2 regions of the Serratia ureilytica genome follow, and region 1 is predicted to be linked to the other one. Evidence: predicted binding sites of a transcription regulator. Region 1 holds the regulator's gene; the other holds the start of a gene.
What was found. The regulator sigma-54, encoded in region 1, starts transcription at its own class of promoters, with help from an activator protein. The targets are predictions, from matches to a motif close to GTTGGCACANNTTTCGCTNT.
Positions count from the first base shown of each region.

Region 2: a site for sigma-54 is predicted at 5,442-5,461, ahead of glnA (glutamate--ammonia ligase). Genes of this name have one in related genera too.

Region 1 is NZ_CP071320.1:526,271-536,960, reverse strand. It holds gene mlaC (phospholipid-binding protein MlaC) at 1-355, opposite strand, end outside; gene mlaD (outer membrane lipid asymmetry maintenance protein MlaD) at 370-918, opposite strand; gene mlaE (lipid asymmetry maintenance ABC transporter permease subunit MlaE) at 923-1,705, opposite strand; gene mlaF (phospholipid ABC transporter ATP-binding protein MlaF) at 1,710-2,525, opposite strand; gene J0X03_RS02480 (calcium/sodium antiporter) at 2,828-3,805, shown strand; gene kdsD (arabinose-5-phosphate isomerase KdsD) at 3,822-4,808, shown strand; gene kdsC (3-deoxy-manno-octulosonate-8-phosphatase KdsC) at 4,826-5,380, shown strand; gene lptC (LPS export ABC transporter periplasmic protein LptC) at 5,377-5,955, shown strand; gene lptA (lipopolysaccharide ABC transporter substrate-binding protein LptA) at 5,924-6,463, shown strand; gene lptB (LPS export ABC transporter ATP-binding protein) at 6,470-7,195, shown strand; gene rpoN (RNA polymerase factor sigma-54) at 7,248-8,681, shown strand; gene hpf (ribosome hibernation promoting factor) at 8,705-8,992, shown strand; gene ptsN (PTS IIA-like nitrogen regulatory protein PtsN) at 9,148-9,609, shown strand; gene rapZ (RNase adapter RapZ) at 9,737-10,591, shown strand; gene npr (PTS phosphocarrier protein NPr) at 10,588-10,690, shown strand, end outside.
Region 2 is NZ_CP071320.1:872-9,233, forward strand. It holds gene hemN (oxygen-independent coproporphyrinogen III oxidase) at 1-1,018, shown strand, start outside; gene J0X03_RS00015 (YshB family small membrane protein) at 1,053-1,175, opposite strand; gene glnG (nitrogen regulation protein NR(I)) at 1,289-2,701, opposite strand; gene glnL (nitrogen regulation protein NR(II)) at 2,710-3,759, opposite strand; gene glnA (glutamate--ammonia ligase) at 3,953-5,362, opposite strand; gene typA (ribosome-dependent GTPase TypA) at 5,733-7,556, shown strand; gene yihX (glucose-1-phosphatase) at 7,723-8,313, shown strand.

The DNA of each region.
Region 1 (10,690 bases):
GCGCGATCTGGTAAGTCTGGCCGTGGTACATCGCCAGCGCCTGGCCGTAAGCCTGCTCCAGGTAAGCCTGGAAAGCGGTGAAGTAAGCTTCGCGCTGCGCAGGCGTCGCATCTTTGTAGTAACGGCCCAGCACCAGCGCGCCGGCGTATTTCACCTGCACGAACGGCATCAGTTCCTGATGCACGATGGAGCGCAGGTAGTTCGGGTCCTGCTTGATCTTCGGCTGTTCGTTCTTCAAACGGCTGAAGGTCTTCTGCGCCGCGTCTTGCATCATGCTGTAAGGATTGGTTTGGTCGGCTGCGCTCGCCAGCGGCGCAACCACCAGCAGAGCCACCATCAGTAAACGTTTAAACATGCAGGTATCCTCTCTTAATGATTTGGAACAGCGGGTTGCGGTGCAGCGCCGGCAGCGGGCTCAGCGGCCGCGTCTCCCGGTTTGGCGCTGTCCTGACCGCCGCTTTTATACAGGAACTGGCCGATCAGATCTTCCAGAACCATGGCTGATTTAGTGTCCTGAATGGTGCCGCCGTCTTTCAGAATGGTGGTGCCCATATCAGGATCTTCGAAGCCCACGTTAAGCGCCAGATATTGCTCGCCCAGCAGGCCGGAGGTGCGGATCGCCAGCGAACTGGTATCCGGGATTTCGTCGTACTTTTTCTGGATATCGAGCGCCACGCGCGGCGTGTAGGTTTTCGGATCGAGTTCGATGTCGGCCACGCGGCCGATCACCACGCCGCCGATCTTCACCGGCGAACGCGGTTTCAGGCCGCCGATATTGTCGAACGTCGCGTAAACGCGGTAGGTCGGCTCGCTGCCGATCGATTTAAGGTTCGCCACCTGCAGGCAGATAAACACGATGGCGCACAGCGCGATCAGCATGAATGCCCCAACCCAGATTTCACTCTTCTTCGTTTGCATCGAATCAATTCCCAAACATCAGTGCGGTCAGCACGAAATCCAATCCCAACACCGCCAGTGACGAATGCACCACGGTACGCGTCGTCGCCCGGCTAATCCCTTCAGAGGTAGGCACGGCGTCATACCCGTTGAAAATGGCAATCCAGGTTACGGTAATGGCGAACACCACGCTCTTGATCAGGCAGTTGAGCAGATCTTTTTTCCACTCTACGGCGCCTTGCATCGCCGACCAGAAGAAGCCGCTGTCGATGCCTTTCCAATCCACGCCGACCACCGAGCCGCCCCAAATGCCGATCGCCACGAAGATGATGGTCAGCAGCGGCATGCTGATCATCCCCGCCCAGAAACGCGGCGCCACGATGCGCCGCAGCGGATCGACCGCCATCATTTCCAGGCTGGAGATCTGTTCCGTCGCCTTCATCAGGCCGATTTCCGCCGTGAGCGCGGAACCGGCGCGGCCGGCGAACAGCAGCGCCGTCACCACCGGCCCCAGCTCGCGCAGCAGCGACAGCGCCACCATCATGCCGAGGCTGGCTTCAGCGCTGTAGGTGGTAAGCACGATATACCCCTGCAGGCCCAGCACCATGCCGATAAACAGCCCGGAAACCATGATGATCAGCAGCGACTGCACGCCGACGCTGTAAAGCTGTTTCAACAACAGCGGCCACTGCTTGCCGGGTTCCGGCCGGCCAATCAATGCGTTGAACAGCATCAACCCGGCGCGGCCGAAGCTGGCGCTGGTGTTGATGCCACTGCGCCCCAGAGACGCTAACGCTCTTAATAACATGAGCTTATTTACTCCCTAAGCCTAGCAGTTCAGTCTGATAATCCCCGGCCGGATAGCGGAACGGCACCGGTCCATCCGCTATACCATCCAGGAACTGGCGCACGCGCGCATCAGGATTGTTCTGCAATTGCTGCGTGGTGCCTTCGGCAATCACCCGGTGATCGGCCACGATATAGGCGTAGTCGGCGATGCTCAGCACCTCCGGCACGTCGTGCGACACCACGATGCAGGTAATGCCCAGCGCATGGTTCAGCTCGTCGATCAGCTTGACCAGCACCCCCATGGTGATCGGATCCTGGCCGACGAAAGGTTCGTCGAACATGATCATCTCCGGGTCCAGCGCGATCGCGCGCGCCAACGCCGCCCGGCGCGCCATGCCGCCGGAGAGTTCATTGGGCATCAGCTGCGCCGCACCGCGCAGCCCGACCGCTTCCAGCTTCATCAGCACCGTGCTGCGCAGCAGGGGCTCAGGTAGGTTGCTGTGCTCACGCAACGGGTAGGCCACGTTTTCGAATACGGTCAAATCGGTGAACAGCGCGCCCGACTGGAACAGCATGCTCATCTTTTTGCGTGCGTCGTACAACTGACGGCGGGACAATGCGGGAATGTTGTCGCCGTCAAACCAAATCTCCCCGCGGTCCGGCGTCAGCTGACCGCCGATCAGACGCAGCAGCGTGGTTTTGCCGATGCCCGACGGCCCCATGATCGCCGTGATCTTACCGCGAGGCACCGTCAGGTTGATGTCTTCAAATATCCGCCGGTCGCCGCGCGAGAAGCTCATGTCGCGCACTTCGACCAAATTATCTGCCTTTTGGAGCATGTTAATGGACCCTTTACGACTCATCTTTTGCAGAATCTACCCGTGATGTTAAAGCAATGGGCGCAATCCGTCTCATCTTTACAAAAACTTACTGCCATTTCGCAACCAATGATGCCATTGGTTTTACTTTTCCGCGCCACCCGGTCAAAATTGGCGCCATAACGAAAAAAAACGAAAGTGTTCAACAATTAGCCGGGAAAAACCGGTGCTGCGTTCAAGCGCACGCACCGGAGGGCAAGCAATACCGCCGCATTGACGGCTTTAACCAACGAACCGGGATAATACCCGACAAAGGACCCTGCATGTTTCTCGCAATAGCATTATTAATCGTTGGTTTATTTCTACTGGTGTATGGTGCAGACCGCTTAGTTTATGGTGCTGCCGTGATTTCCCGTTCGCTTGGCGTGCCGCCGTTGATCATCGGCATGACCATCGTCGGCATCGGCACTTCACTGCCGGAGCTGATCGTGTCCACCACCGCCGCGCTGAACGGGCAGATAGATATGGCCGTTGGCAACGTATTAGGTTCCAACATCACCAACATTTTATTGATCCTGGGCGTCGCAGCGCTGATTCACCCGCTGGCTGCACGATCGGAAATACTGCGGCGCGAACTGCCGCTGATGTTAGCGGTCACAGTATTGTGCGGTTTCGTGTTGATGGACGGCACCCTAAGCAGGCTGGACGGCGTGCTGCTGCTGACCGCCGCCGCCGGTTTCATCCTGCTGATGCTGAAAATCGCCCGGCTGGCGCAGCGCGAGGGCAGCGACAGCCTGACCATGGAGCAGATCGCCGAACTGCCGCAGGACAGCAGTAATACCGTAGCGGTGCTGTGGCTGGTGCTGGCGTTTATCATTCTGCCGCTCTCTTCCAGAATGGTGGTCGATAACGCGACGGTGATCGCGCACTATTTCGGCCTGAGCGAACTGGTGGTCGGCTTGACCATTATCGCCATCGGCACCAGCCTGCCCGAGCTGGCCACGTCCATCGCCGGAGCATTAAAGGGCGAAGATGATATGGCGATTGGCAATATCATCGGCTCCAATATTTTCAACACGGTGATCGTGCTGGGCGTCCCCGCCCTGCTGTCGCCGGGCAGCGTGGACGCCGCCGCCTTCCAGCGCGATTACTGGGTGATGCTGGCGGCCAGCGTGCTGCTGAGCGTGCTGTGCATCGGCCGCAAACACCGCATCGGCCACCTGGCCGGCGCGCTGTTATTATGCGGCTTTATTGCGTATCTTGCGGTGCTGTTCTTTAACCCTTTCAGTACTTTCGGCTAAACCGACGGGAATGAGTATGTCGAACATTGAGTTGCAACCGGGCTTCGATTTTCAACAGGCCGGCAAAGAAGTGCTTCAGATAGAGCGTGACGGGCTGGCTCAGCTCGACAGCTACATCAACGCAGACTTCACCCGCGCCTGCGAAACGATCGCCGCCTGCGGCGGCAAAGTGGTGGTGATGGGCATGGGCAAATCCGGCCATATCGGCTGCAAGATCGCCGCGACCTTCGCCAGCACCGGCACCCCCTCATTCTTCGTGCACCCGGCGGAAGCCAGCCATGGCGATTTGGGCATGGTCACTCCGCAGGATATCGTACTCGCCATCTCCAACTCCGGTGAGTCCAGCGAGATCCTGGCGCTGATCCCGGTGTTGAAACGGCAGCGGATCACCCTCATCTGCATGACCAACAATCCGGAAAGTTCGATGGGCAAGGCGGCGGACATCCACCTGTGCATCAAGGTGCCGCAGGAGGCCTGCCCGCTGGGGCTGGCACCGACCACCAGCACCACCGCCACGCTGGTGATGGGCGATGCGCTGGCCGTCGCGCTGCTGAAGGCGCGCGGTTTCACGCCGGAAGATTTCGCGCTGTCGCATCCGGGCGGCGCACTCGGCCGCAAGCTGCTGCTGCGGGTTAGCGATATCATGCACAGCGGCGACGAAATGCCCCACGTCAGCGCCGACGCCTCATTGCGCGACGCGCTGCTGGAAATCACCCGCAAAAATCTGGGTCTGACGGTGATCTGCGACGATCTGATGAAAATCGCCGGCATCTTTACCGATGGCGACCTGCGCCGGGTGTTCGATATGGGCATCAACCTGCACGAAGCCAAGATCGCCGATGTCATGACGCCGGGCGGCGTGCGGGTGCGTCCCAACCTCCTGGCGGTCGATGCGCTGAATCTGATGCAGCAACGCCACATCACCGCGCTGCTGGTTGCCGATGGCGACCAGTTGCTGGGTGTGGTACATATGCATGACATGCTGCGCGCCGGCGTCGTTTAATTAAGGAATAGAACGGAATGGGTATGGTAGAAACCTGCTACGGGCCGGTAGAACAAGAGGTTATGGCGCGTGCCGGGAACATCCGCCTGTTGATTTGCGATGTTGACGGCGTACTGTCGGACGGCCTGATCTTCATGGGCAACAACGGTGAAGAATTGAAGGCGTTCAACGTGCGCGACGGTTACGGCATCCGCTGTCTGAAAACCTCCGACATCGAGGTGGCGATCATTACCGGTCGCTCCGCCAAGCTGCTGGAAGACCGCGCGCAAACGCTCGGCATCACCCATCTGTATCAGGGGCAATCCGATAAGCTTTTGGCCTTCCGCGAACTGTTGGATAAACTGTCGTTAACGGCGGATCAGGTCGCCTATATCGGCGATGACCTGATCGACTGGCCGGTGATGGCGCAGGTGGGCCTGGCGGTCGCGGTCGCAGACGCTCATCCGCTGCTGACGCCGCGAGCCCACTACGTCACCCGCATTGCCGGCGGCCGCGGCGCGGTGCGCGAACTGTGCGACATCATTCTTTTGGCTCAAAATAAGCTGGAGGACGCCAAAGGGCTGTCGATATGAGTAAAACCAAACTTTGGATCACCATCCTGTTGACGGTGATCGTTCTGGCGCTGATCGGCTGGAACATGACGGACTTCAGCGACGATACGGCTCCTGGCCCGGCTAACGATCAGGATCCGACCTACCAGAGCCAGCACACGGTCACCGTGGTGTACAATCCGGCCGGTAAACTGAATTATAAGCTGGTGGCGGAAGACGCGAAGTATTACACCGCCGGCGAGCTGAGCTGGTTCACCCAGCCGGTGATGACGCTGTTCGACGAGAATGCGGTGGCCACCTGGTCAGTTCGCGCCGATCGCGCCAAACTGACGAAGGACCGGATGCTGTATCTGTATGGCCACGTCGAGGTAAACAGCCTGACCACCACCTCGCAGCTGGAAAAAATTAAGACGGACAACGCTCAGGTAAACCTGGTCACCCAGGACGTCACCTCCGATGACGAAGTCACGCTTTACGGGACCAATTTTACCTCTAACGGCATGAAAATGCGTGGGAACCTGCGGACCAAAACCGCTGAGCTGATTGATAAGGTTAAGACCAACTATGAAATCCAGAACCAAAAACCAACTCCGTAATCTGTTGATCGGCAGCTTAGTTTTGGCCGCCAGCGCCCCTGCTCTGGCGCTGAAATCCGACTCCAGCCAGCCGGTCAGCATCGACTCGCTCAAGCAGTCGTTGGATATGCAAAGCAACGTCAGCACCTTTACTGACAACGTGGTGATCAAACAGGGCACCATCGATATCCGCGCTGACAAGGTGGTGGTCACCCGTCCGGGCGGAGATCAGAATAAGACCTATATTGAAGCGTTCGGCAACCCGGTAACCTTCTACCAGATGCAGGACAGCGGCAAGCCGGTCAAAGGCCACGCGCAGAAAGTGCGTTACGACGTGGCGACCCAGCTGGTGACCCTGACGGGCAACGCCTATCTGGAGCAGCTCGACAGCAACGTGAAAGGCGATCGCATCACCTATCTGGTGCAACAGCAGCAAATGCAGGCGTTTAGCGACAAAGGCAAACGCGTGACAACGGTTCTGGTACCGTCGCAGTTGCAAGACAAAAACGGGCAAAAAAAGAGTAACTAATCACTTATGGCAACACTCATCGCAGAAAACCTGGCGAAAGCCTACAAGGGCCGTAAAGTTGTCGAAGACGTCAGCCTGAAAGTGAAATCCGGCGAGATCGTCGGCCTGCTCGGCCCGAACGGCGCCGGTAAAACCACCACCTTCTACATGGTGGTCGGCATCGTGCCGCGCGACGCCGGGCGCATCGTGATCGACGAGGAAGACATCAGCCTGTTGCCGCTGCACGCCCGTGCGCGCCGCGGCATCGGTTACCTGCCGCAGGAAGCGTCGATCTTCCGCCGCCTGAGCGTGTACGACAACCTGATGGCGGTGTTGGAGATCCGTCCCGATCTCACCAGCGAACAGCGCGAAGACCGCGCCAAAGAGCTGATGGAAGAGTTCCATATCTCCCATCTGCGCGACAGCCTCGGCCAGGCGCTGTCCGGCGGTGAACGCCGCCGCGTCGAAATCGCCCGCGCGCTGGCGGCCAACCCGAAATTCATTCTGCTGGACGAACCCTTCGCCGGGGTGGATCCGATTTCCGTTATCGATATCAAGAAAATCATCGAGCACCTGCGTGACAGCGGCCTGGGCGTGCTGATCACCGACCACAACGTGCGCGAGACGCTGGACGTGTGTGAACGCGCCTACATCGTCAGCCAGGGCAAACTGATTGCCCACGGCACGCCGGATGCTATTCTGGCCGACGAGCAGGTTAAACGCGTTTATCTGGGCGAAGAGTTCCGCCTCTAAGCGCCGGCGCGTCCTGCGGGACGACACCGTTAACGGAAGTAGACAGAAAACTATGAAGCAAGGTTTGCAACTCAGGCTCAGCCAACAGCTGGCCATGACACCTCAGCTCCAGCAGGCGATCCGCCTGCTGCAGTTGTCCACGCTTGAGCTTCAGCAAGAGATCCAGCTGGCGCTGGAGAGCAATCCGCTGCTTGAACAGACCGATCTGCACGACGAAATCGACGCCAAAGAAACCCAGGAGACCGAGGGGCTCGATACCCGCGAGGCCTTGGAGCAGAAAGACATGCCGGAAGAGCTGCCTCTGGACGCCACCTGGGATGAAATCTATACCGCGGGCACGCCGTCCGGCACCGGCACCGACTACAGCGACGACGAGCTGCCGGTCTATCAGGGCGAGACCACCCAAACGCTGCAGGATTATCTGATGTGGCAGGTGGATCTGACGCCGTTTTCCGATACCGACGCCGCCATCGCCACTTCCATCGTCGACGCGGTGGACGACACCGGCTATCTCACCGTCCCGCTGGAAGACATTCTGGAAAGCCTGGGCGACGAGAACGTGACCCTCGAGGAAGTCGAGGCGGTGCTGAAGCGCGTGCAGCGTTTTGATCCGATCGGCGTCGCCGCGCGCGATCTGCGCGATTGCCTGCTGGTGCAGCTCTCCCAATACGCCAAAGATACGCCTTATCTGGCCGAAGCGCGGCTGATCATCAGCGAGCATCTGGATCTGTTGGCCAACCACGACTTTCGCAGCCTGATGCGATCAACCCGGCTAAAAGAAGATACACTGAAAGAAGCGATGCTGCTGATTCAGTCGCTCGATCCGCGCCCAGGGCAGTCGATCAATACCGGCGAATCGGAATACGTCATTCCGGACGTGCTGGTGCGCAAAACGCAGAACAAATGGACGGTCGAGCTCAACGGCGACAGCGTGCCGCGTTTGAAGATCAATCAGCAGTACGCCGCGCTGGGCAACAGCGCCCGCAGCGAAGCCGACGGCCAGTTCATCCGCAGCAACCTGCAGGAAGCCAAGTGGCTGATTAAAAGCCTGGAGAGCCGCAACGAGACGTTGCTGAAGGTCACCCGCTGCATCGTCAGCCAGCAGCAGGCGTTCTTCGAGCAAGGCGAAGAGTTTATGAAACCCATGGTGCTGGCGGATATCGCCCAGGCCGTGGAGATGCATGAATCGACGATCTCGCGCGTCACCACGCAGAAGTTTCTGCACAGCCCGCGCGGCATTTTCGAATTGAAATATTTCTTCTCCAGCCACGTGAATACCGACAGCGGCGGCGAAGCCTCCTCGACGGCGATCCGCGCGTTGGTGAAGAAATTGATTGCGGCGGAAAACCCCGCCAAACCACTCAGCGACAGCAAGCTGGCCACCCTGCTCGCCGATCAGGGGATCATCGTGGCCCGGCGCACCGTCGCCAAGTACCGAGAGTCTTTGTCCATCCCGCCGTCGAACCAGCGCAAACAGTTGGTTTGACCTCTATTGAGAAGGAAGACACTATGCAGCTCAACATTACCGGACACCACATCGAAATCACCGATCCGTTGCGCGAGTTCGTGAACAACAAGTTCGCCAAACTCGAACAGTATTTTGATCGCATCAATCAGGTGTATGTTGTATTAAGTGTGGAAAAAGTGCAGCAAATTGCGGAAGCAACGGTGCACGTGAATGGAGGCGAGTTGCACGCCACCTCGGAAGACGAGAATATGTATGCCGCAATTGATACGCTGATCGACAAATTGGCACGTCAATTGAACAAACATAAAGACAAATTGAAGCAACACTGACACCCTGACCCATTCCGTGAGGCGGCATCCGTCGCCGCCTCTCCCTTCGGCGCGTGACCCGCATGGGTGACGCGCCGAACGGTAATCAGGGTCAAAACCGACGAAAAACCGCCTTGCCGGGTTCGCCCGGCGGCGCGGTTTTAAGTGAAGATGAGATGAACAACGAATATATGCAATTAAGCTCGGTGTTAAACATCGAGTGCACCAAAAGCTCGGTACACTGCACCAGCAAGAAGCGGGCTTTGGAAATTATCAGCGAACTGGCCGCCAAACAGCTCAATCTGCCTTCGCAGGTGGTGTTTGACGCGGTTCTCACCCGGGAGCGCATGGGCAGCACCGGTATCGGCAACGGTATCGCCATTCCCCACGGCAAACTGGAAGAGGACACACTGCGGGCCGTTGGCGTGTTTATCCGTCTCGACCAACCCATCGCTTTCGACGCTATCGACAATCAGCCGGTCGATCTGCTGTTTGCGCTGCTGGTGCCTGCCGATCAGTGCAAAACCCATTTGCATACGCTGTCGCTGGTCGCCAAACGCCTGGCAGACAAAACCGTATGCCGCCGCCTGCGCGCCGCGCAGAGCGACGAAGAACTTTACCAAATCATCACCGAGTGATGCCCGGCCGGCGTGACTTCCAGCCCGGATAACGATACTGTTTTACGATGATGGATCCGGCTACGGCCGGAATAACAAAGTTTAACGGTGGCGATGAACGCCGCCGCGATGCCAGGGGAGTTGCAACATGGTGCTGATGATTGTCAGCGGCCGTTCCGGTTCCGGAAAATCCGTCGCCTTGCGGGCGCTGGAAGACATGGGTTTTTACTGCGTTGACAACCTGCCGGTGGTTCTGCTGCCGCAGCTCGCCAATACGCTGGCGGAACGCAATATCTCCGCGGCGGTCAGCATCGACGTGCGCAACATGCCGGAATCGCCGGAAGTGTTCGAATACGCGATGACTCAGCTGCCGGACAGCTTCTCGCCGCAGTTGCTGTTCCTCGACGCCGATCGCAACACGCTGATCCGCCGTTACAGCGACACCCGCCGCCTGCACCCGCTCTCCAGCAAAAACCTGTCGCTGGAAAGCGCCATCGACGAAGAGAGCGATCTGCTCGAACCGCTGCGCTCGCGGGCTGACCTGATTATCGATACCTCGGAAATGTCGGTGCACGAACTGGCCGAAATGCTGCGCACCCGCCTGCTGGGCAAGCGTGAGCGTGAGCTGACCATGGTGTTCGAATCCTTCGGCTTCAAGCACGGCATTCCGATCGACGCCGACTACGTGTTCGACGTGCGCTTCCTGCCGAACCCGCACTGGGATCCGAAGCTGCGGCCGATGACCGGTTTGGACAAGCCGGTCGCGTCGTTCCTCGATCGCCATACCGAAGTGCACAACTTCATCTACCAGACCCGCAGCTACCTGGAACAATGGCTGCCGATGCTGGAAACCAACAACCGCAGCTACCTGACGGTCGCCATCGGCTGTACCGGCGGTAAACACCGCTCGGTGTACGTGGCGGAACAGCTGGCCGATTACTTCCGCTCGCGCGGCAAGAACGTGCAGTCGCGCCATCGCACGCTGGAAAAGCGTAAACAATGACGGTCAAACAGACGGTTGAAATCAAAAACAAGCTGGGCATGCACGCGCGCCCGGCGATGAAACTGTTCGAACTGGTGCAAAGCTTCGACGCCGAAGTGA
Region 2 (8,362 bases), 530 kb from region 1:
CAAGGCGCAAATCAGCCGGCTGGTGGCGCTGCTGCGCGAACATTTTGATTTTCTGCCCGATGCGGAGATGTCGATCGAAGTCGATCCGCGCGAGATAGCGCTGGATGTGCTCGATCATTTACGTGCCGAAGGCTTTAACCGCCTGAGCATGGGGGTGCAGGATTTCAACAAGCAGGTGCAGGCGTTGGTCAACCGCGAGCAGGATGAAGCCTTTATCTTCGCCCTGATCGAGCGGGCCAAAGCGCTGGGCTTCCGCTCGACCAATATCGATCTGATCTACGGCCTGCCGAAACAGACGCCGGAAAGCTTCGCCTTCACGCTGCAGCGGGTGGCTGAACTGAATCCCGATCGCCTCAGCGTGTTCAACTACGCGCATATGCCGAATTTATTCGCAGCCCAGCGCAAAATCAAAGACGCCGATCTGCCCAGCGCGCAGCAGAAGCTGGATATCCTGCAGCAGAGCATCGCGTTCCTGACTGACGCCGGCTATCAGTTTATCGGCATGGATCACTTTGCACGCCCGGACGATGAGCTGGCGATTGCGCAACGCGAAGGCAAGCTGCACCGCAATTTCCAGGGCTATACCACCCAGGGCGACAGCGATCTGCTGGGGTTGGGCGTGTCGGCCATCAGCATGCTTGGCGACAGCTATGCGCAGAACCAGAAAGAGCTGAAGCGTTACTATGAGAGCGTACCGGCGCAGGGCAACGCCCTGTGGCGCGGGTTGGCGCTGACGGACGACGATTGCCTGCGGCGCGATCTGATCAAAACGTTGATCTGCAACTTCCGGTTGGCGTATCAGCCACTTGAACGGCAATACGGCATCGATTTCACCGCTTACTTCGCCGAAGACCTGCAGCTGCTGGCGCCGTTTGAACGCGATGGGCTGGTGGAGCGAGACGAGCAAGGCATTCGCGTCACGCCGCGCGGGCGCTTGCTGATCCGCAATATCTGCATGTGCTTCGACCGCTATCTGCGGCAACAGGCGCGCAGCCAGCAGTTCTCTCGGGTGATCTGAGGATGAAAAAACAGCCGCTGATGCGGCTGTTTTTTTAACTGAAGAAGTTAATCAGCGCGGCGCACAACACCGCGGCGACCGCCGCCTGCGGGGTGTGGCTGGCGGCGGAGCCCAGCTCCGCGCCCTGAGAAATGAACACGATGAATGAGTCCAGCATCGTCAACCTCCAGAGTGTGCGACACGATCATACTGCGCCCGCACCGGCTGTAAAGTCTGCGGTTGGCGTTTTTTTGTGCGCTGGGCTGCGTTTTTTATCATCAACCTCAGTGCCTATTCCATGCCCAGTTCTTTGAGCTTGCGGGTCAGGGTATTGCGGCCCCAGCCCAGCAGGCGTGCGGCTTCCTGTTTGTGCCCCTGGGTGTGACGCAAGGCGGTGGTGAGCAGTGTGCGCTCCATCTCCGGCTGGGCTTCCGACAGCAGATTTTGATGACCGGAACGCAGCGCGCGATCGGCCCACTGCGCCAGCAGCGTGGCCCAGCTGTCCGGCAGGCTGTGGCTGGGGCTCTCCGGCGCGGCGGTTTCGAACAGTTCGCTCGGCAGATCCTGAATCAGCACCTCTTGCCCGGCGGCCATCACCGTCAGCCAGCGGCAGGTATTCTCCAGCTGGCGCACGTTCCCCGGCCAGGGCAGGCGGGTCAGCGCGGTTTCGGTTTCCGGATGCAGGTTCTTGGCCTCTACGCCCAGCTCCTTGGCGGCGATCTGCAGGAAGTGGCGCGCCAGCCGCGGGATGTCTTCCCGGCGCTCGCGCAGCGGCGGCAGGTGTACGCGGATCACGTTCAGGCGGTGGAACAGATCCTCGCGGAACTTGCCTTCCTGTACCCGTAATTCCAGGTTCTGGTGCGTGGCGGCGATGATGCGCACGTCGACCTTCACCGGCGCATAGCCGCCGACCCGGTAGAACTGGCCGTCCGCCAGCACCCGCAGCAGGCGCGTTTGCACGTCGAGCGGCATATCGCCGATCTCGTCGAGGAACAGCGTGCCGCCGTCGGCCTGTTCAAAGCGCCCCTGACGGATTTGGTTCGCGCCGGTGAAGGCGCCTTTCTCGTGGCCGAACAGCTCGGACTCGATCAGATCCTTGGGAATAGCGGCCATGTTCAGGGCGATGAACGGCGACTTGGCGCGCGGGCTGTGGCGGTGCAGCGCATGCGCCACCAGCTCTTTGCCGGTGCCGGATTCGCCGTTGATCAGCACGCTGATCGACGAACGCGACAGCCGGCCGATGATGCGAAACACGTCCTGCATCGCCGGCGCTTCGCCGATGATGTCCGCCGCCGGATCGCTGGCCGGCTGGCTGCGCACCGGCTGCTGCTGCTCTTGATAATGGCTGATGGCGCGCTCGACCAGCGCCACCGCTTCGTCGATGTCGAACGGTTTCGGCAGGTAGTCGAAGGCCCCTTGCTGATAGGCGCTGACGGCCGCATCCAAATCCGAATGCGCGGTCATGATGATCACTGGCAGCATCGGGTGGCGCTGTTTGATCTGCTTGAGCAGCGCCAGACCATCGATACCCGGCATGCGGATATCGGACAGCAACACGTCGGGAGTTTGCGTGGCCAAGGCTTCCAGCACGTCATTGCCGCCTTCGAAGGTGGCGCAGCTCATGCCCGCGCCGGTGAGCGCGCGCTCAAGCACCCAGCGGATGGAGCTATCGTCATCGACGATCCAGACTATCCCTCGTTGCATTGCAAACCTCACTGACGAATGGGCAGGTAGACCGAGAATTCGGTATGACCTGGCCAACTGTTGAACTCAATTTTTCCGCAATGCTGATCGATCAGATTGCGGGCGATGGATAATCCCAGGCCGGTACCGCCTTCACGGCCGCTGACCATCGGGTAGAACAGCGTGTCCTGCAGCTGCGCCGGCACGCCGGGGCCGTCGTCTTCGACGTCGATACGCGCCGCCAGGCGGTAGCGGGTGCCGTGCAACGTAATCTGAAACGCGGTGCGGGTGCGCAGCGTGATGGTGCCGCCCGCCTCACCCAGCGCCTGCAGCGCATTGCGGGTGATGTTCAGTAGCACCTGTTCTATCTGATCCGGGTCGTGAGCCATTTCCGGCAGGCTGGGATCGTAGTCGCGCACCAGCGTGACGTTATCCGGCATTTCCAGCGACACCAGCTGGCAGACGCGCTCCGCGACCTGATGAATGCTCTGGGTGATGTGCTGGCCGGGCCGCTGCGGGCCGAGCAGGCGATCTACCAGATTGCGCAGCCGATCGGCCTGCTCAATGATCACCTTGGTGTATTCGGTCAGCGCCGGATCGGGCAGCGCTTTGGCCAGCAGCTGCGCTGCGCCGCGCAGGCCGCCCAGCGGATTTTTAATCTCGTGCGCCAAACCGCGCACCAGATCGCGGGCCGCCACCTGTTGGGCATGCTGCAGCTGTTCCTGGCTCAGGCGGCGCTGATTGTCCATCGGCGCCAGCTCGACCAGGATATAGCCTTCCGGCAGCGCCTGAGCGGTCAGGGAAAGGATATGCGCGCGGCCATCGACCACCAGGGTCACTTCGTTGTCGGTGAAGCCCTGACCGGCGCGCAGGCTTTCACGCATCAGAGAGACGTTCAGCGAAAAATAACCGAGCAAATCGGGCAGCGGCGTGCCGAACAGCTTGCGGGAGCTTTGCGCCAGCAGCTGCTGTGCCGCCGGGTTGGCGTAGTGAACCGCCAGTGAGTCATCCAACAGCAGGATGCTGTTGATGAGTGAATTGAGGATCTGCCCAGCATCGGGCAGCTTGCCAGTTGCCATACAGCAGACTCCTGCACCTTTTTAGTGCATCTATCCTACTCCATCCGGGATCGGTGCGGTATGGAATAGTTTTGCAGAAAATACGGTGGAGAAAAAAACCCATCCGAAGATGGGCTGAAAGTTTCCACGGCAACAAAAAAGCGATAACAAAAATATAGGCGCCGTCCGCCTGAGCAGACGGCGCGGGTAGGGCTTAGACGCTGTAGTACAGTTCGAACTCAACCGGGTGTGGCGTCATGCGAACGCGGTCCATCTCTTCTTTGCGCAGTTCGATGTAGGCATCGATCGCATCGTCGGTGAACACGCCGCCGCGGGTCAGGAATTCGCGGTCTTCGTTCAGTGCGGCCATCGCCTCGTCCAGGGAGCCAGCCACTTTTGGGATCTCGGCTTCTTCTTCCGGCGGCAGGTCGTACAGGTTTTTGTCCATGGCGTCGCCAGGGTGGATCTTGTTGATGATGCCGTCCAGGCCGGCCATCAGCAGTGCGGCGAAGCACAGGTATGGGTTAGCCGCTGGATCCGGGAAGCGGGCTTCGATGCGGCGCGCTTTCGGGCTGGCGACCACCGGAATACGGATGGACGCGGAGCGGTTACGGGCGGAGTAAGCCAGCATCACCGGCGCTTCGTAGCCCGGCACCAGACGTTTGTACGAGTTGGTGGTCGGGTTGGCCAGGGCATTGATCGCCTTGGCGTGCTTGATGATGCCGCCGATGTAGAACAGCGCGGTTTCAGACAGGCCGCCGTATTTGTCGCCGGCGAACAGGTTGGTGCCGTTCTTGGACAGCGACATGTGGCAGTGCATGCCGGAACCGTTGTCGCCGAACATAGGCTTCGGCATGAAGGTCGCGGTTTTACCGAAGGCGTGCGCCACGTTGTGCACCACGTACTTGTAGATCTGAATTTCGTCGGCTTTCTTGGTCATGGTGTTGAAGCGGGTCGCCACTTCGTTCTGACCGGCGGTCGCCACTTCGTGGTGGTGCGCTTCAACCACCAGGCCCATCTCTTCCATGGTCAGACACATGGTGGAACGCAGATCCTGCGAAGAGTCGACCGGTGGAACCGGGAAATAACCGCCTTTCACCGCCGGACGGTGGCCTTTGTTGCCGCCGTCGTATTGAGTGCCGGAGTTCCAGGCGCCTTCGATGTCGTCGATGGCCACGTGGGAACCGCGGATGCTGCTGCCGAAGCGGATGTCGTCGAACAGGAAGAACTCAGGCTCTGGCCCGAACAGCACGGTGTCCGCGATGCCGGAGGAGCGCAGGAAGTCTTCGGCGCGTTTGGAGATGGAGCGCGGGTCGCGATCGTAGCCTTGCATGGTGCCCGGCTCGAGAATGTCGCAGCGAATGATCAGCGTAGGTTCTTCGAAGAACGGATCCAGAACCGCCGTGCTGGCATCCGGCATCAGTACCATGTCAGATTCGTTGATGCCCTTCCAACCACCGATAGAGGAGCCGTCAAACATTTTGCCTTCTTCGAAGAAGTCGGCGTTTACCTGATGAGCCGGGATAGTCACGTGCTGTTCCTTACCCTTGGTGTCAGTGAAACGCAGGTCTACGAATTTCACTTCATGCTCATTCAGCATCGTCAAAACGTGTTCAGCGGACATACTTAACTCTCCCGGTTTATCATTGTCGTCGTCGTGGAACGAATCTGTGGAACTGGCTTTTTTTCGCCTTGAAAAGACTAAAGCGAAAAGCGTGCCAACTTTTTAAAAAGGCTTTCATCGCCTTTCTGCGCGGGTTTTACCCAGACACAGTATGCACCATCAGTGATAATTTGCACTGTTATGGTGCAATAAGGGTGGGGGTGGGCACTGAAATGGTGCAAAAGTGCAACGATTGCGGCTTTTTGCACCGTGAAAGGGATCACAAACTGACCGGTACGCGGTTGTTTATAGGAGATGGTTGTGATCTTGTTTAGTCCCTCGCTTAATACGTGTACAATAGCGCGCTATTTCTAATGCCCGAGGCAAAGCTGTGATCGAAAATTTGCGTAACATCGCCATTATTGCCCACGTTGACCATGGTAAAACCACCCTGGTTGACAAGCTGCTGCAACAATCCGGTACTTTCGGAGAGCGTGCGGAAGCCACCGAACGCGTAATGGACTCCAACGATTTGGAGAAAGAGCGTGGGATTACCATCCTCGCAAAAAACACCGCCATTAATTGGAATGGTTACCGCATCAACATCGTGGATACCCCAGGACACGCCGACTTCGGCGGTGAGGTAGAGCGCGTGATGTCGATGGTTGACTCGGTGCTGCTGGTTGTGGATGCAATGGATGGCCCTATGCCGCAAACCCGCTTCGTGACCAAAAAGGCGTTCGCCAACGGTCTGAAGCCGATCGTGGTAATCAACAAGGTTGACCGCCCTGGCGCGCGCCCTGACTGGGTTGTGGATCAGGTGTTCGACCTGTTCGTGAACCTCGACGCGACCGACGAGCAGCTCGACTTCCCGATCATCTACGCTTCTGCGCTGAACGGCATCGCCGGCGTCGACCACACCGACATGGCGGAAGACATGACCCCGCTGTATCAGGCGATCGTCGACCACGTGTCTGCGCCGCAGGTTGAGCTGGAAGCGCCATTCCAGATGCAGATCTCCCAGTTGGACTACAACAACTACCTGGGCGTTATCGGCATCGGCCGCATCAAGCGCGGTAAAGTGAAGCCGAACCAGCAGGTCACCATCATCGACAGCGAAGGTAAAACTCGCAACGGTAAAGTGGGTAAAGTGCTGGGTCACCTGGGGCTGGAGCGTATCGACAGCACCCTGGCGGAAGCGGGCGACATCATCGCCATCACCGGCCTGGGCGAGCTGAACATCTCCGACACCATCTGCGACACCAACGCCGTAGAAGCGCTGCCGGCGCTGTCCGTCGACGAACCGACCGTAACCATGTTCTTCAACGTCAACACCTCGCCGTTCTGCGGTAAAGAAGGTAAGTACGTGACGTCGCGTCAGATCCTTGACCGTCTGAACAAAGAGCTGGTGCACAACGTGGCGCTGCGCGTTGAAGAAACCGACGATGCTGACGCCTTCCGCGTATCCGGTCGTGGCGAGCTGCACCTGTCGGTGCTGATCGAAAACATGCGCCGTGAAGGTTTCGAGCTGGCGGTTTCCCGTCCGAAAGTTATCTTCCGCGAAATCGATGGCCGCAAGCAGGAGCCATTCGAGAACGTGACGCTGGATATCGAAGAGCAGCATCAGGGTTCCGTGATGCAGGCGATGGGTGAGCGTAAAGCCGACCTGAAAAACATGGATCCGGACGGTAAGGGCCGCGTGCGTCTCGACTACGTGATCCCAAGCCGCGGTCTGATCGGCTTCCGTAACGAATTCATGACCATGACTTCGGGTACCGGTCTGCTGTACTCCACCTTCAGCCACTACGACGACGTGCGTCCGGGCGAAGTGGGCCAGCGTCAGAACGGCGTGCTGATCTCCAACGGCCAGGGCAAAGCGGTCGCGTTCGCGCTGTTCGGCCTGCAGGATCGCGGCAAGCTGTTCCTGGGTCACGGTGCGGAAGTGTATGAAGGCCAGATCATCGGTATTCACTCACGTTCCAACGACCTGACCGTAAACTGCCTGACCGGTAAGAAGCTGACCAACATGCGTGCTTCCGGTACCGACGAAGCGACTACCCTGGTTCCGGCCATCAAAATGACCCTGGAGCAAGCTCTGGAGTTCATCGATGACGACGAACTGGTAGAAGTGACGCCAACCTCGATCCGTATCCGTAAGCGTCACCTGACGGAAAACGATCGTAAGCGTGCCAGCCGCGGTCCAAAAGACGCTTAATCGCTGATTGAGTGTCTCATGCTTAGGGCGCGGCTCTCGCGCCCTGAGTTTTTTCCTCTGTTGTTCCCCGTTTGTGCGGCGCGCTATGCGCTTTTCCGTTCGCTCCCTGTTCAGCTGTTCCTTTTCCCGCTACAGTGAAATCTCACCGGCCCATCAGGAGAGGACTATGCTGTATATCTTTGATTTAGGTAATGTGATCGTCGATATCGATTTCAAGCGTGTGCTGGGCGTGTGGAGCAATTTGAGCGGCACGCCGTTGGCGGTGTTGTCCGATCGTTTCACCATGGGTGAGGTGTTCCAGCAGCATGAGCGCGGTGAAATCAGCGATGAAGACTTCGCCGGCAAACTGTGCGATGAAATGGGCATCGCGCTCAGCTTTGAGCAGTTCGCCACCGGTTGGCAGGCGGTATTCGTCGCGCTGCGCCCGGAGGTGATCGACATCATGCAGCGCCTGCGCAACGAAGGCCACCGGGTGGTGGTGCTGTCGAACACCAACCGTCTGCACTGCAATTACTGGCCGCAGCACTATCCTGAAGTGGCCGCCGCCGCCGATCATCTCTATTTGTCGCAAGATCTCGGCATGCGCAAACCGGAAGCCAACATCTACCGGCATGTGCTGGCTGCGGAAAACACCGCCGCCGCCGACGTGGTGTTCTTTGACGATCACCCGGCGAACGTCCTCGCCGCGCAGGCGCTGGGGATCAAGACGGTGCACGTCACCGATCGCGACGTGGTGCCGGCCTATTTTGCTCAATGAGCGCAGGGCGCGTTAAGCTTAAGGCGTATCAACGGACATCAAGGAGTGA